4 regions of the Micromonospora purpureochromogenes genome follow, and region 2 is predicted to be linked to each of the others. Evidence: riboswitches for the same ligand, from Rfam matches in the RefSeq annotation. Region 2 holds a riboswitch; each other region holds the start of a gene.
The links. Region 2 has a riboswitch for cyclic di-AMP ahead of GA0074696_RS30100 (coiled-coil domain-containing protein). Riboswitches for the same ligand answer to the same signal wherever they lie in the genome.

Region 1 (3,783 bases), 3.1 Mb from region 2:
CCGCTTCGCGCCGACGAACCGCTGGACGAAGGCCACGTCGCCGCCCGTGCTGCCGCGCCGCAGCGTCCGCGAGCCCGGTCTGCCCCCGGACACCGGCGTCGCCGGCCGGCCGCTGGGCACCGACGGGGCCGGCTTGACGGCCGCGCGCAGGGCGGCCACGGTACGCGGGCCGACCACCCCGTCGGCGGTGAGCTTCCGGGTGGTCTGGAACGACCGTACCCAGGCGGTCACGGCCTGCCCGAACACCCCGTCGGCCGTCAGCCGGGCCCCGAGGCGGTTGGCGACGGCCTGCAACTCCCGGACGTCGCCGCCCCGGCAGCCGGCGCGCAGCACCCGGTCGCCCAGCCGCGCCGTCGTGGCGGTGGCGATGCCCCACGGGTGGCGGCTGTCCTCCAGGCTCCGCTGGTGGCTGACGCTGACGTGCAGGTGCTTGTCGTGCGGATTCGGCCCCGTGTACCGGGCCGGCCGGAAGCTGCGGGTACGGCTCCAGATCTTCCGGTCGTAGATGACGTACTGGGTGGACGGATGGCTGACGGCCTGCCGGACGACCAGCAGCGGGTCGATCCCGTCGACGTCCACGTCCACCGCGTTGACCGATTGATCGTCGTTGTCCGGATTGTGGTCCGAGCGGCGCGTCTGGTGACTGGCGTCGCCCAACCAGCCTTCGGACTTGCGGTCCCGCTGCGGCCAGCGGGTGTCTATCTCCTCGCGCAGCACCCGCAGCGCGGGCGCCAGGTGCACGCCCATCTCACTCCTCCTCTTCCAGCGCGGCGGCCAGGTCGAAGTCGACCTCGTCGCCGGCCAGGCTCTCCGGGTCGTCGTCCTCGTCCAGAGTGGCGACGAGGTAGTCGGTGTCGATGCTGACGGTGTCCATGAAGGTCCTTCCCCTCGCGGATGGCCGGCCGCCCCGGCCCGGGGCGGACCGTGACGGCCAGGGCGCCGGCGACCCGCATCCGGCGGTCGGCGGGCCCGACGCGTCGGCGTCGCAGCCGCGCTCTGCTCCCTACCGTCCAAGTCGGCGGCCGGGCTGCCCAGATATGCGTCGCCAATCAGCGGCAACGCTGACCGTCCGGCGGCGCGGGCCGCCGATCGAGGCCGCCTGACCAGCGAAGACGGGGAGGCGGCGGCACCTGATCCGCCGCTCGGGGCGAGGCTTTCGGCCCAGTCGTGACGGGTTCCCGACCGGCCCTTTTAGACCACCGCCACCCGACCCGCAACTCGAAGGCCGAAGCCGTCGCTCACCCGGGTGAAGAACTTCACAAGAAGTGGGCAACCGGCCCAAACAGTTCCTAACGTCGTTCGTGTTCGCGATCGCGGACACCACGGCCGGTAACGCCTAATCCATGCCGCCGGCCGGTGGGACCTTGTCAGCGGGCATGGAGCGGGGGACCCACACGTTCCTCGGTGCACGTCACCTCGGGGTGAAGCCGCCCATCGGCGGCCGGGCTCCTCGGCCCGAACCCGACAGCTCACCTCGTCGGCGTGGAGGAATCCACATGGCAACTGAACACACGGCCCGTCCCCGACGGGTCAGCTCGCGCCGCATCGCCGTCGGCACGCTCGCCGTCGGTGCGGTCACCGGGGTCGCCGCCGTCCTGGCGCCGGCGTCGCCGGCGAGCGCCGCCAGCGTCAACTGGGACGCCATCGCCCAGTGCGAGTCCGGCGGCAACTGGCACATCAACACCGGCAACGGCTACTACGGCGGCCTGCAGTTCTCGCAGAGCACGTGGTCCGGCTACGGCGGCAAGAAGTACGCCTCCCGCGCCGACCTGGCCAGCCGCGGCGAGCAGATCGCGATCGCCGAGAAGGTGCTCGACGGTCAGGGCATCGGAGCCTGGCCGACCTGCGGCCGGAAGGGCGGCTCCACCAAGAGCTACTCCACCACCTCGGAGAAGTCGCAGAAGTCGCAGCGGCGCTCCGGCTCGTCGAAGGCCACCTCCACCGAGCGGTCCTCGCGGGAGCAGCACAGCACCCGCAGCCAGCGGCGCAGCGCGCCGGCCGCGACCGGCGACGTGTACGTGGTGCGGCCGGGCGACACCCTGTCGCAGATCGCCGACGCCCGGGACCTGGCCGGTGGCTGGCAGGCGCTGTACGAGCGCAACAAGCGCGTGGTCGGCGCCGACCCGGGGCTGATCTTCCCCGGTCAGAAGCTCAGCCTCTGACCCAGCGGGCACCGTGACGACGCCCGGCCGGACGACCGGCCGGGCGTCGCCGCGTCCACGGCATGGTCGGCGCGGATTCGAGCCGCCGGCGACGGGGTACCGGGCGCACGTGGACCGGCCCGCCGGCGCGTCCGCGTCGCCGGTCGTCGGGGCCGCGGCCGGGGCGCGGGGATAGGGTTGGTCCTGGTGTGCCGGGAAGTCTGGTCGGCGATGGATGACGCGACCCCTGCCGACGAGGAGTTTCCGTGACCGACGCCACCCGGCGCCGTGCCAGCCTGTTCGCCCGACGCTCGTGGGGCGAGACCAGCCGCATCTCCGCCATTCTCCGCAAGGAGACCGTGGGCGGGGCACTCCTGCTCATCGGGGCGTTGCTGGCACTCGTCTGGTCGAACTCGCCCTGGGCGGACAGCTACCAATCGGTACGGGACTTCCGAGTCGGTCCGGCGTCCCTGCACCTCGATCTCAGCCTGGCCACCTGGGCCGCCGACGGCCTGCTGGCGATCTTCTTCTTCGTCGCCGGGCTGGAACTCAAGCGGGAGTTCGTCGCCGGCGACCTGCGTGATCCGCGTCGCGCCGCGGTGCCGGTCGCGGCGGCCGTCGGTGGGGTGATCGTGCCCGCCGCCATCTACTACCTCATCGCCGCCGGCGCAGGCGAGGGCGCGGCGAAGGGCTGGGCCATCCCGACCGCGACCGACATCGCCTTCGCGCTGGCGGTGCTCGCGGTGGTGGGCCGGCTCTTGCCCTCCGCGCTGCGCACCTTTCTGCTCACCCTGGCTGTCGTCGACGACCTGCTGGCGATCGTCATCATCGCGGTCTTCTACACCGCCGACCTGTCGGTCGGGCCGCTGCTGGGCGCCCTGGTGCCGCTCGCGGTGTTCGGGCTGCTGGTGCAGCGCCGCGTCCGGTCCTGGTGGCTGCTGCTGCCCCTCGCCGCGGTGACCTGGACGCTGATGCACGAGTCCGGCGTACACGCCACGGTGGCGGGAGTCCTCTTGGCCTTCACGGTTCCGGTGATCCGTAGCGAGGCCGCCGGTGGACCGGATGCGGGGCCTGGGCTGGCCGAGCATTTCGAGCACCGGTTCCGGCCGATCTCCGCCGGGGTGGCGGTGCCGGTCTTCGCGTTCCTCTCCGCCGGCGTCACCATCGGTGGTGTCGCCGGCCTGGCCACCGCCCTGACCGACCGGGTGGCGCTGGGCATCGTCCTCGGCCTGGTGGTCGGCAAGCCGGTCGGCATCATGGCCGCCACCTGGCTGGTCTCCCGGTTCACCCGGGCCGACCTCGACGAGGGCCTCAACTGGCTCGACGTGCTCGGCCTGGCGCTGCTCGGCGGGATCGGCTTCACCGTGTCCCTGCTCATCGGCGAGCTGGCCTTCGGCCTCGGCAGCGAACGGGACGGTCATGTGAAGGTCGCCGTGCTCGCCGGATCCCTGCTCGCGGCGCTGCTCGCGACGTTCATCCTCCGCGCCCGGACCCGCCTGTACCGGCGGGTGCACGAGCTGGAGACCGTCGACCGTGATCGGGACGGCATCCCGGACGTCTTCGAGTCGCAGAGCGACGCCCCTCGGCGCTGAGCCGCCGGAACCCGCTGCGGGCGGTCACCGGCGTGGCCGCCCGCTCCATC
Region 2 (3,783 bases):
ACCCCGCCGGCACCCAGGGCCCACACCGGGGTACGCGTCCCGCCACGCGCGTTCCGCCGGTGAACCGACCGGCCGGCTGACACGTACCCCGCTCTGGATCGTTGGGAGACTCGCAATGGGCGCCGACCACACCCGTCCCGCTCCGTCCGCCCCACCGGGGGTGCGGCGGATCCTCGTCGCGACGGTGCTCCCGCTGTTCGTCGTCACGGTGATCGCCGCCCTGGTGCTGTGGCCGCGCGACTCGCGGCCGGCCGACGGAGGTGCCGAGCCGGCGCGCCACCACGGCACGGTGACCCGGGTGGTGACCGAACCCTGCCCACCGACACCGGAGGCGCCCGGCGCGGCCGAGGGCCCGTGCGGGACCGTGACGGTCAAGGTCGAGCAGGGCCCGGACAGCGGCCAGCAGGTGGAGACCCCGATGCCCGCCGGCCCGGGCGCGCCCACCGTGGCGGTGGGTGACGAGGTGGTGCTGGTCCAGCTCGCCGACCCGGCCGACCCCACCGCCACCAGCTATCAGATCGCCGAACACCAGCGGGGCAAGCCCATGGTGTGGCTGGTGGCGCTCTTCGCGGCGGCGATCGTGGCGTTCGGCCGGCTGCGCGGACTGGCCGCGCTGGCCGGGCTGGCCGCCAGCTTCGCCATCCTGCTGGCCTTCGTCGTACCCGGCATCGCGGCGGGCGGCTCGCCGCTGCTGATCGCGATCACCGGCTCGGCGCTGATCATGTTCGTGGTGCTGTACCTGACCCACGGGATCACCGCGCAGACCTCGGTGGCGGTCCTCGGCACGCTCGGCAGCCTGGTGCTGACCGGACTGCTCGGCAGCCTGGCCACCGCCGCCACCCACCTGACCGGGTTCGGCAGCGAGGAGGCCACCACGCTGTCGATGTACCAGCACGACGTCGACCTGCACGGGCTGCTGCTGGCCGGCATCATCATCGGCTCGCTCGGCGTGCTCGACGACGTCACCGTCACTCAGGCCGCCACCGTCACCGAGCTGGCGCACGCCAACCCCGGACTGTCCCGGACGCAGCTCTACCGGGCCGCCACCCGGGTCGGCCGGGCGCACATCGCCTCCACGGTGAACACCATCGTGCTCGCGTACGCGGGCGCCTCGCTGCCGCTGCTGCTCCTGCTCACCGCCGACAGCCGGCCGGTGAGCCAGATCCTCACCAGCGAGTTCCTGGCCCAGGAGATCGTCCGCAGCGCGGTGGCGACGCTCGGCCTGGTCGCCGCCGTACCGCTGACCACCGCGCTGGCCGCGCTGGTCGCCACCGCCGGTCGCGGCCCGGCCGATGACCCGGCCCGGGATGCCGGACCGGCACCCAGGCCCCGCCCCTCCGCCGACCGGGACGCGGCGCTCGAGGCGCTGAGCGCGTCGCGTCCCGGCGGACCGTCCACCCCGGCCCCCGCACGGTGGCCCGACCCGGAAAGGAGCACGGACACCGCATGGTGACACTCCGCTGCGTGACCGACGCCGACGCGGAACCTGACGAACGCGTCACTCGTCACGCATCGCTACGACGAAATAACGGTTTTAGTCGGGTTCTGGACGTAGATCCCCGGTACGACTCTCGGGTAACCTCGCTGCCGGTCACCGCCGAAGGCGCGCAGCGGCGCCTGCGGTGCCGCCGCCCAATCGCCGCGAGGCGAACCGGGGAACCAGGTACATGGGGTGAATCCGCGCGAGCGGTAGGGGCCACTTCCGTCCCGAACCCGTCAGCTAACCCGGTCGGCGGTCGACGGAAGGGAACACTGTGACGGCACCCCTGCGCCGCTGGTTGACTCCGGTGGTGGCCGTGTTCGCCGCTCTGGCCATCCTCGGCGGCCCGACAGCCGCGATCGCCGCACCCTCGACCCCCACCCCCTCGGGGCACGAGGAGGACGACGAGCCCAAGCTGCTCACCGACGTCATCGAGCTGCGCAACCGCGAGTACTCGAAGGCCAAGACGCAGCTGGAGAAGTCCAAGAAGCGCCAGCAGCAGCTCGCGCTGGAGGTGCGGCGCGCGCAGGACGAGCTGGCGGCGTTGCAGCCGACGGTCTCGCAGATCGCGGCGCAGTCGTACCGGACCGGCCGGATCGGCGCGGTGGCGATGCTGCTGGAGAGCGACGCCCCGGACTCGTTCGTCCGGCGCGCGGCCGCCCTGGACGAGCTGAACATGGTCAACGCGCAGAAGCTGGCCAAGGTCACCGCCGCCAAGAACCGCGCGGAGCAGGCCAAGCTGGCGCTGGACGCCGAGGTGCGCGAGCAGCAGAAGCTCACCAACGACATGGCCCGGGAAAGCCGGGAGGCGGAGAAGGCCCTCCAACTGGTCGGCGGCCGGGGCTTCACCGGCGGCCTGGTCGACGCGACCTCGCCGGTCGCCCGGATCGGCCCCGGCCGGTTGCCCGACGGCAGCTGGCGGCCCGAGTCGCGTACCGAGGACGACCCGACCACCTCCGGCACCATCACGCCGCGCACCCTGCACGCGTACAAGGAGGTCCGGCGGGCCGGCTTCAACCGCTTCGCGGGCTGCTACCGGCCGGGTGGGCCGTGGGAGCACCCGAAGGGCAAGGCCTGCGACTGGTCGTTGCAGCGGAGCGGCTTCGCACCCTGGCACAACAACGACACCCGGATGTACGGCAACAACGTCGCCGCGTTCCTGATCCGCAACGCCGACCGGCTCGGCATCTACTACGTGATCTGGAACCGGCAGATCTGGTTCCCGGCCACCGGGTGGAAGTCGTACAGCGGACCGTCGAACCACACCGACCACGTGCACATGTCGATGCTCTAGCGCGCGACGTGTACGGAACGAGGGCCGCCCCCCGGTGGGGGCGGCCCTCGTCGCGTACGACAGGGGTTTCAGCCGGCGACGGCGGTCGCCCGATCGCCGGCCTGGGCCGGCACGACGCTCGGCACCGCGGCCACCGTCTGCACCTCACCGGCGGCGAGCCGGTACGACATCCCGACCACCGCGCACCGCCCGTCGGCGACCGCGGCGGCCAGCACGGCGGAGTTGGCCAGCAGCGCCTCGACGGTGTGCGCGATGTGGATGTCGACGATCCCGTCGACGTCGTCGACGCCCTGCTCGGCGGCCCGTCGGAGGCTGGGCGCCACCGCGTCCACCACCGCCCCCAGGTGCCCGTCCGGCGGTGTGCCGGTCCGCGCGGCGTCCCGGGCGGCCTGCACCGCCCCGCAGGAGTCGTGGCCGAGCACCACCACCAGCGGGGTGCCCAGGACACTCACCGCGTACTCGACGCTGCCGAGCACCTCGGGGCCGGCGGTGTGCCCGGCGGTACGGACCACGAAGAGGTCACCCAGGCCCCGGTCGAAGATGATCTCGGCGGCGAGGCGGGAGTCGGAGCAGCCGACGATCACCGCGAACGGGTGCTGGCCGTCGGCGACCGCCGTCCGGTGCAGTGAGTCCTGGTTGGGGTGGCGGGGCGCGCCCGTCACGAAGCGCCGGTTGCCGGCTTGCAGCTCGGCGAGCGCCTGCGTCGGATCGGTCAGGGTCATTGCCTCACCTCGGTCCCTCGCGAGATCGACCTGGTCACACCCGGCCGGCGACGGAGGCGGCCTCGCCGCCCACCGTCACACGCAGCAGAAGGTACGTCAAGGTTTACGTGATACGGATTTCATACTTTGGGCCGGCACCGGCGTGATGTTTCGCCGCGGTGTCCCACGTGCCGGCGGCCGGGAACAGTTGCGGGGGGAGCCAGGGCGGAAAAGCCGATGGACTGGCCATACCATGACGGGCATGGCGACGACTGCGCAGAACGGGAGCACCCGGAACTGGACGTTCC
Region 3 (3,783 bases), 600 kb from region 2:
GTCAGCCGTTCTGGCCGGTAGCCGGGCGGGGCCGGGGCACCTGCCGGTTGAAGCGCGGCGTGAGGGCGAGCACCAGGGCCTCCTTCTCCGCCTCCGGGTTCTCGGTCTCCTTCCAGCGGACGACGCACCGGTTCAGCCAGTGGGCGATGTCGCTGGCCGTCGCCACCGGCCCGGTCCGGTCGAGTTCCTGGCCGATCTGGTCGTGCAGCACCGACGAACCCCGGTTGCCAGTCAGGTGCTGGCGCAGCCGGTCCCGCAGGTTCCCGGTGCGGCCGACGTAGAGGACGGTGTCGCCCGCGAGCACCACGTGGACACCGGCCGCGCGGGGGGCGCCCTCCGCCGTGTCCATCGTGTACGGCAGGGCAGGCGTGAAGCCGGCGAGCAGGTCGCCGTACGCGATCTCGGTCATCCCCGGACGGTAGCGAGGAAGGCGCCGTCCGGCAGCCCCGCCGCCTGCCTTCAGGGCTGGTCATCCACCGACTGTGGCCCAGTTCCGTTCCCTTGTCCTCCGCCGGGCGATTTGGTCGGCGGCCTCCGCCGTGAGGATCGCCGCCCCTGGCGGACTACGACGCTCCCAGGTGCGCCAGCATCGTCTGGTTCGCGGCCCAGCCGTCCGGGAACTTGACTGGAACGTCGAGGTGCACCGACTCGGTCGAGGGGTGGGCGTCCAGCAGCTCGCCGATGCCCGCCCGCGCCACCACGACGCAGGCGTGCCGATGGCGGGACGCCAGCACGCAGAGTCGCCCCGACTCCAGGTGGAAGGCCTTGGCGTCCCGCCGCCCGGAGAGCGGGTGCAGCACGATCGTCACGTCGTACTCGCGGCCCTGGAGCCGGTTGGCGGTGTCGACGGTGACGCCCGCCCCGGCCTCGCCGAGGTGGGCACGGATGGCCGCGACCTGGTCGCGGTGCGCGGCCCCGACGGCGATCCGGTCGGCGGTGACCGGCGCGCCGGCCGGCGCGTGCTCGGAGACGGCGACAGCTCCCCGCCGCAACACCCGCAGCGCCAGCGCGGCGCACGCCGAGGCCGCCTCCGCGTCGGTGCGCAGGGTGTGCCGGGCCGGCAGTTCGTGCAGCGCCCACCCGGTGGTGGCGGCCAACTCGACCGCCGCGTCGAGCGCGTCCCCCGGTCCGGGCTCGGTGAACGACAACGCCCGGTCGTCGGGGCCGGTGCCCGCGCGGAAGCCGGTGAACGGGTAGAACGCCGCCGCGACCACCGGCGCCGCCGACGCCGGCAGCCGCCACGACACGGGCAGACGGTGGACGGGCAGCTCGGGGTTGTGCCGCAACAGCACCGCCACCGCCGACTGCATCGGATCCCAGGTCAGGCCGGTCCAGCGCGCGGTCTCGACGGTGGAGAACGGGTCGAGCTGGCCCGGGTCGCCCACGAACAGCGCCCGCTCGAACCGGCCGGCCACGCGCAGCAGGGCGTCCGAGCGCATCTGGTACGCCTCGTCGACGATCGCCCACGGCCAGGAACCCCCGGTGACGGTGGCCCACTTGGCAGCCGTACCGATGATGACGGCCGGGCCGCCGAGGTCGGCGACCTTCGCGGCGACCTTGACCGTCTCGTGCGCCTTCACCCGGTCGGACGGCCGGTAGTCGGCGGCGGAGAGGCGGCCGATGCGCAGCTCGGGGGCCTTGCGGGCGAGGCGGTCGATGAGGTCGTCGACCTGCTCGTTGGTCTGGGCGATGATGATCAGCGGCTCGCCGGCGGCGGCGAGCTCGACGGCGGCGCGGACGACGAGGGTCGACTTGCCGGCGCCGGGTGGCGAGTCGACCACCACGCCGCGGTGGGTGCCGGAGCGCAGGTCTGCCAGCACGGCGGTGATGACGCGCTCCGCTTCGACGGCGGGTGGCACCTCCAGCCCCAGCATCGGCCCCTCCTTCCAGCGCCCCGCACACTACCGGCAACTGTTCCGCCGACCTTGGTCGAGCGCGTGAAGTTCCTCCGCTACGCCGAAGCGCGAGGCGACTACGACCAGTTCGTCGAGACCCTCAACGCGTCCGACCCCCACGGGAAGTGGTTTCGGCCAGCCCCGGCGGCGGGTGGCTCACTTACGGGACGATGGAGCCGCCACGACGTCGGGAAATCGGTTAAGCGTCACCTGAGGGTTGTTGTAGAAAAACAGCGCTCAGGTTGAGGGTAAAGATTAGGGAAGATTAAGAATTCGATTAGCAGAGCCTTAGGTCCGCATAATTCCGGCACCCAATGTGCCCGCCTGACAGCGCAGTGAATTGGCGTCGCCGGCTCGTTGATTTCTTTGGGCCGTCCTCACTAATGTTGGTCAGCGTCCGTTCCGGATGTCGGTCTCCACCTGGAGCACCCCGGGACGGCCACCGCCGAGTCGCTGGACGTCACTGGCGTCGCCAGGCGAGCCGGGGAACCACCGCAGGTTTCGGGGTGAATCCGCATCAGCGGTAGGGCGCCTTCCACGCCCGAACCCGTCAGCTAACCCGGTAGGCGGTCGAGGTCGGTGCACCGTGACGTGCGTCGGCCTCGAGTGGAAGGAGCCGAACCGTTGCCACCCGTGCGCACCCGCCCCGCCGGATCGCGTCTGTTCACCAGAATCCTCGCCGTCGCGGCGGCGGCCATGGTGGCCGTCGGGCCAGCGGCCCCCGCACACGCCGCACCGTCGGCCGCCGATGTACAGCAGCAGATCGAAGCGGCGTGGCAAAAGCTCGAACCCGTCATCGAGCAGTACAACAAGGTCCGGTCGGAACTGGCCGCGAACCAGCGGAGATCGGCCGAACTGAGCCGGAGGATCGAGCCGCTCGCCAAGTCGGTGGAGGTCAGCAGGACCCAGGTCCAGGAGATTGTGGCGGGGTACTACAAGCGGGAAAGGTCGCTTTCCACATTCAACGCCCTGCTGTCCCGCCGCTCGTCGCCGACAGCGTTGGGGGATCAGCTCGCGCTCGTGAATCAGGTGGCAGATTCGGAGCAGCGACAGATCACCGGGCTGTCGGCGCAGCAGGCGAGCTACGACGCCGACAAGGAGAAGGTCGACGCGCTGATCGCGATACAGCAGCGCCAGCAGGCCCAGTTGGCGGCTCGCAAGAAGGCCATCGACGCCGAGATCAAGCGGCTGGATGCGCTACACAGCCAGATCGCCGCCACGGAGAAGGCCGCAGCGGCCAAGGCGGCCGCGGACGCCGCAGCGGCCAGAGCCGCAGCCACCGCGCAGACAGCCGCTACCACGAGCAGCACCTCACCCATCACGTCGACCAGTTCGCTGTTCATCGGTGGGAAGTGTCCCGCCGTCCCCAGCACGGGCAGCGGCGGCGTCGCGGCGAAAACCGCGTGCAATCAGATCGGGGAGCCGTACGTGTGGGCGGCCAACGGTCCCGACTCGTTCGACTGCTCCGGCCTGACCCAGTACGCGTGGGCTTCTGCCGGCGTGCAGCTGGACCATTACACAGGTTCTCAATGGACCTCAGGTGTGGCGGTGAGCAGAGCAAACCTTCGCACGGGTGACCTCGTCTTCTTCTACTCCGATCACCATCACATGGGTATCTACGTCGGCAACGGGCTGATCGTCCACGCCCCGCACACCGGGGACGTGGTCCGAATGGCCCAGCTGGCGAATATGCCGTACAGCGGTGCTCGCCGCCCCGGCTGACCCGCCCGACGATCCACGCCGCTCCACAACCCATCGCAAGAAAGCGACATGATTGACGACCACGGCGACCGCGGCGTTGGCGGGCACGAGCCCGCCGGCGGTGCTCCGGCTCCGGGGCGTCACTCTGGAGGTCGATGCCGGCGCCCGACCTGATCGCCAAGAACGG
Region 4 (3,783 bases), 2.3 Mb from region 2:
GCTCCGGCGTGCGCACCCTCTACGTCGCCCTCTCCCGCGCCACCCAGCGCCTCACCACCATCGACCCCACCCCCTGACCCTCACCCCCGCCCCCGCGCGTCGCGCCCTCGAGCCCGCACTTTCAGAGAAAGAGGGGCCTTCGCGCGCGGAACAGCCACGCTTTCTCTGAAAGTGCGGCCCGTGAAGGGTGCGTGCGGAGTTAGTTGCATACATAGCGATGTGAGCATAGATTGGGTTCGGGCCGCCGGTGCGACGGAGGGTGTGGGCGTGGGCGCAGGTCATGACCACCACGGGTCGGTCGCGAACGCGGCGCACCGCCACCGGGGGCGGCTCTGGGCGGCCTTCGCGCTGCTCGCCGCGCTGATGGTGGTCGAGGCGGTCACCGCGTTCGGCACCGGCTCGCTCGCCCTGCTCTCCGACGCCGGGCACATGTTCACCGACGTGCTCGGCATCGGCATGGCGCTGGCCGCCATCACCGCCACCCGGCACGGCGACCGGGACCCGCAGCGCACCTTCGGGCTCTACCGGCTGGAGGTGCTGGCCGCGCTCGCCAACGCCGTCCTGCTCAGCGGGGTGGCGATCTACGTGCTGATCGAGGCGGTCCGCCGGTTCGGCGACCCGCCGGCGGTGCGGACCGGGCCGATGCTGGCGGTGGCGGTGCTCGGCCTGCTGGCCAACCTGGTCGCGTTCGCGCTGCTGCGCGCGGGGGCGCGGGAGAGCATCAACCTGCGCGGCGCGTACCTGGAGGTGCTCGGCGACCTGCTCGGCTCGCTGGGCGTGATCGGGGCCGCGCTGCTCATCGCCGGCACCGGCTGGTGGTGGGCCGACCCGGCGGTGGCGGTCGCGATCGGCCTGTTCATCCTCCCCCGCACCTGGCGGCTCGGCCGGGCGGCGGTGCGCATCCTGGTCCAGGCCGCCCCGGAGCACCTCCAGGTGACCGCCGTGCACGACCGGCTGACCGCCGTCCCCGGCGTCGCCGAGGTGCACGACCTGCACGTCTGGACGCTCACCTCCGGCATGGAGGTCGCCTCCGCCCACCTCACCATGGTCCCCGGCGCCGAGGTCGGCACGGTGCTCGCCGCCGCCCGCACCGCCCTGCACGAGGACTTCCACATCGAGCACGCCACCCTCCAGATCGAGCCGGGGGCCGCCCCCGGCGCCTGCGGGCAGGTCGAGTGGTAACGAAACCGGACACCTATTGTCCCGTTGTGTCACCTACACCATGGTTCACTCCAGTACCCTCAGTCACGAAACGGGCGGGTGTCACATCCGTACCGGTAGGCTCGGTTCCGGCCTCCGCCAGGCGGCACCCTCCGGTGCCGGCGGTGGCCGCCGCCTAATCGCCTGCCAGGGCGAGCCGGGGAACCATGTTCGTGGGGTGCATCCGCGTCAGCGGTAGGGATCTTCCGTCCCGAACCCGTCAGCTAACCCGGTCGGCGGCTGACGGAAGGACATGTGCATGCACGTACGACGTACCACCGCACGGCTGGCGGCCGCGGTCGTCGCGACGCTCGCCCTCGGGGTGTCGTCCGCGCCGGTCCCGGCGACCGCCACTCCCCCCGCCACCCGGCTCGCCGCCGCTCCCGGCGACGACGACGAGGGCGGCACCCCGGCGCTGCGCGCCCAGCTCGACGCGGCCAGCAAGGGCTGGATCGACGCCAAGGCCGCGCTGGAACGCTCCACCAAGCGGCAGCAGGAGCTCGGCAACCAGCTCAAGACCATCGAGTCGGAGCTGACCGTCCGGCAGGGCAAGGTCGGCGAGATCGCCGGCGTGGCGTACCGGACCGGGCGGCTCGGGCCGGTGTCGGCGCTGCTGAACAGCTCCAGCCCCGAAGGCTTCCTGGACCGGGCGGCGGCGCTGGAGACGGTCGCCTCCAACGAGGACCGGGAGCTGCGCAACCTGATGCAGACCCGCGACGAGGCCACCCGCACCCGGGCCGCGCTCGACCAGGAGATCGTCGAGCAGCGCAAGCAGATCGCGGTGATGGCCAAGCGCAAGCAGCAGGCCGAGCGGGCGCTGGCGGTGGCCGCCGCCGACAAGCCCGCCACCGGCGACAGCGGCTCCACCCGGGGCACCTCCACCGCCACCGCCAGGTCGGCGCCGCGCAACCCCGACGGCTCCTGGCCCGCGGAGTCGTGCAGCGTCAACGACCCCACCCCGGCCAACGGCTGCATCACCCCGCGCATGCTCAACGCGCTCCAGCAGGCCCAGGCGGCCGGCTTCACCCGGTACGTCTCCTGCTACCGGCCCAGCGGGTCGGGTGAGCACCCCAAGGGCCGGGCCTGCGACTTCGCCGCGCAGCAGAGCGGCTTCGGCGGCGACGCGACCGGCGGCGACAAGACGTACGGCAACAACCTGGCCGCGTACTTCATCCGCAACTCCGACCGGCTCGCCGTGCTCTACGTGATCTGGTACCGGCAGATCTGGCTGCCCAGCAGCGGGTGGAAGTCGTACAGCGGGGCCGGCGGGGACCCGTCCAGCGACCACACCAACCACGTGCACCTGTCGGTCTACTGACCGACCCGTGGCGGGGCCCGTCCGAGGCGGACGGGCCCCGCCGTACGCGCGTCGACGTACCCGGGATGTCGTCGACCGGCCCACGACGCAGCGCGCCGGCCGGGCGAGCATCGAGGCATGACCCGACTCTCCCCCGACGGCCGCAAGACCCTGCTCACCCTGCACCTGGTGACCGCGCTGGGCTGGCTCGGCGCGGACCTCGTGCTGCTCACCCTCGGCATCGCCGGGCTGCGCGGCGCCGACCCGGGGGTGGTCTACCCGGCGGCGGCGCTGGTGGCGACCTGGCTCTTCGCGCCGCTGAGCGTGCTGGTCTGGGTGGTCGGCGTGACCAGCGCGCTGCTGACCCCCTGGGGGCTGCTGCGCTGGCGCTGGGTGGTGGTCAAGCTGGTGCTCACCACGGTGATGATCGGCCTGGTGCTGTTCGCGCTGACGCCGAACCTGCGCGCCGCCGCCGGACCCGACGCCACCGCACACCAGCGCATCGACGTGGTGGTCGCGCCGGCGGTCTCCACCGGCCTGCTGGTCACCATGACCGTGATCTCCACCTGGAAGCCGTGGGGCCGCAACCGCCGGGCCGTCCCACCGCCCCGCCGGACGGCGGCGACGCCGGCCGGCCGCCGCTGAGTGGACGGGGCGTCAGTTCGGGACCGGGCCGCCGTCGGCCTTCCGGTCCAGCACCGCGCCGAGCCGGCTGGCCAGGCCCAGGTGCGCGGCGCGGGCCTGACGGAACGCGTACCCGAACAGCGGTGCCGGCGCGGAGAGGGTGATCTCCACGTCGATCCGCAGCACGTCGCCCTCCTCCTGCAGCCGGGTGTGGTTGCGCACCGTCGTGCCGGGCTGCTGCCGGGCCACCGTGACGATCTCGTCGTCGGAGATCACCAGGACGTCGGCCTGGTAGGTGACCGGGAACCGCAGCGGCCCCAGCTCCAGCCGGTCGGTGATGGCGTAGCTGGCCCGCGCGCCCGGGCGGGTCGGCAGTTGGCGCACCCGGACGATCAGCGGATGCAGCTCCCCCTGCCGGGCCGGATCGCTCAACAGCGCCACCGCGTCCGCCCGTGAGCAGCGCGCCTGCACCGTGTAGCTGAACGACTCGCGCCGGACCACTCCATCCTCCACCCCTCGTCGGTCGCCCGATCGTCCCGTACGACGGCCGGGCTGGCAATCGCAGGCGGCATGACGGTGCCCGGGCGGGGAACCCGGCCGGCGACGGCCACGGGAGGCGGGGCATGGACAGGTACGACGGATGAGCGGGCACGTGATGGTCT

Region 1: another riboswitch for cyclic di-AMP. It lies ahead of GA0074696_RS16025 (LysM peptidoglycan-binding domain-containing protein); the one in region 2 lies ahead of GA0074696_RS30100 (coiled-coil domain-containing protein).
Region 3: another riboswitch for cyclic di-AMP. It lies ahead of GA0074696_RS27315 (C40 family peptidase); the one in region 2 lies ahead of GA0074696_RS30100 (coiled-coil domain-containing protein).
Region 4: another riboswitch for cyclic di-AMP. It lies ahead of GA0074696_RS10425 (coiled-coil domain-containing protein); the one in region 2 lies ahead of GA0074696_RS30100 (coiled-coil domain-containing protein).

What each region holds. Positions count from the first base shown of each region.
Region 1 covers NZ_LT607410.1:3,457,562-3,461,344, forward strand. Annotated here, with positions in the region: gene GA0074696_RS16020 (peptidoglycan-binding domain-containing protein) at 1-747, opposite strand, end outside; gene GA0074696_RS32270 (hypothetical protein) at 749-874, opposite strand; cyclic di-AMP (ydaO/yuaA leader) riboswitch at 1,324-1,498, shown strand; gene GA0074696_RS16025 (LysM peptidoglycan-binding domain-containing protein) at 1,497-2,162, shown strand; gene nhaA (Na+/H+ antiporter NhaA) at 2,408-3,733, shown strand.
Region 2 covers NZ_LT607410.1:6,574,863-6,578,645, forward strand. Annotated here, with positions in the region: gene GA0074696_RS30095 (YibE/F family protein) at 116-1,453, shown strand; cyclic di-AMP (ydaO/yuaA leader) riboswitch at 1,620-1,750, shown strand; gene GA0074696_RS30100 (coiled-coil domain-containing protein) at 1,755-2,774, shown strand; gene GA0074696_RS30105 (carbonic anhydrase) at 2,843-3,496, opposite strand; gene GA0074696_RS30110 (helix-turn-helix transcriptional regulator) at 3,729-3,783, shown strand, end outside.
Region 3 covers NZ_LT607410.1:5,979,638-5,983,420, forward strand. Annotated here, with positions in the region: gene GA0074696_RS27300 (GIY-YIG nuclease family protein) at 2-409, opposite strand; gene GA0074696_RS27305 (AAA family ATPase) at 564-1,874, opposite strand; cyclic di-AMP (ydaO/yuaA leader) riboswitch at 2,329-2,479, shown strand; gene GA0074696_RS27315 (C40 family peptidase) at 2,529-3,617, shown strand.
Region 4 covers NZ_LT607410.1:2,222,973-2,226,755, reverse strand. Annotated here, with positions in the region: gene GA0074696_RS10435 (HelD family protein) at 1-77, shown strand, start outside; gene GA0074696_RS10430 (cation diffusion facilitator family transporter) at 268-1,182, shown strand; cyclic di-AMP (ydaO/yuaA leader) riboswitch at 1,324-1,455, shown strand; gene GA0074696_RS10425 (coiled-coil domain-containing protein) at 1,460-2,518, shown strand; gene GA0074696_RS10420 (hypothetical protein) at 2,636-3,142, shown strand; gene GA0074696_RS10415 (SRPBCC family protein) at 3,155-3,634, opposite strand; gene GA0074696_RS10410 (PfkB family carbohydrate kinase) at 3,762-3,783, shown strand, end outside.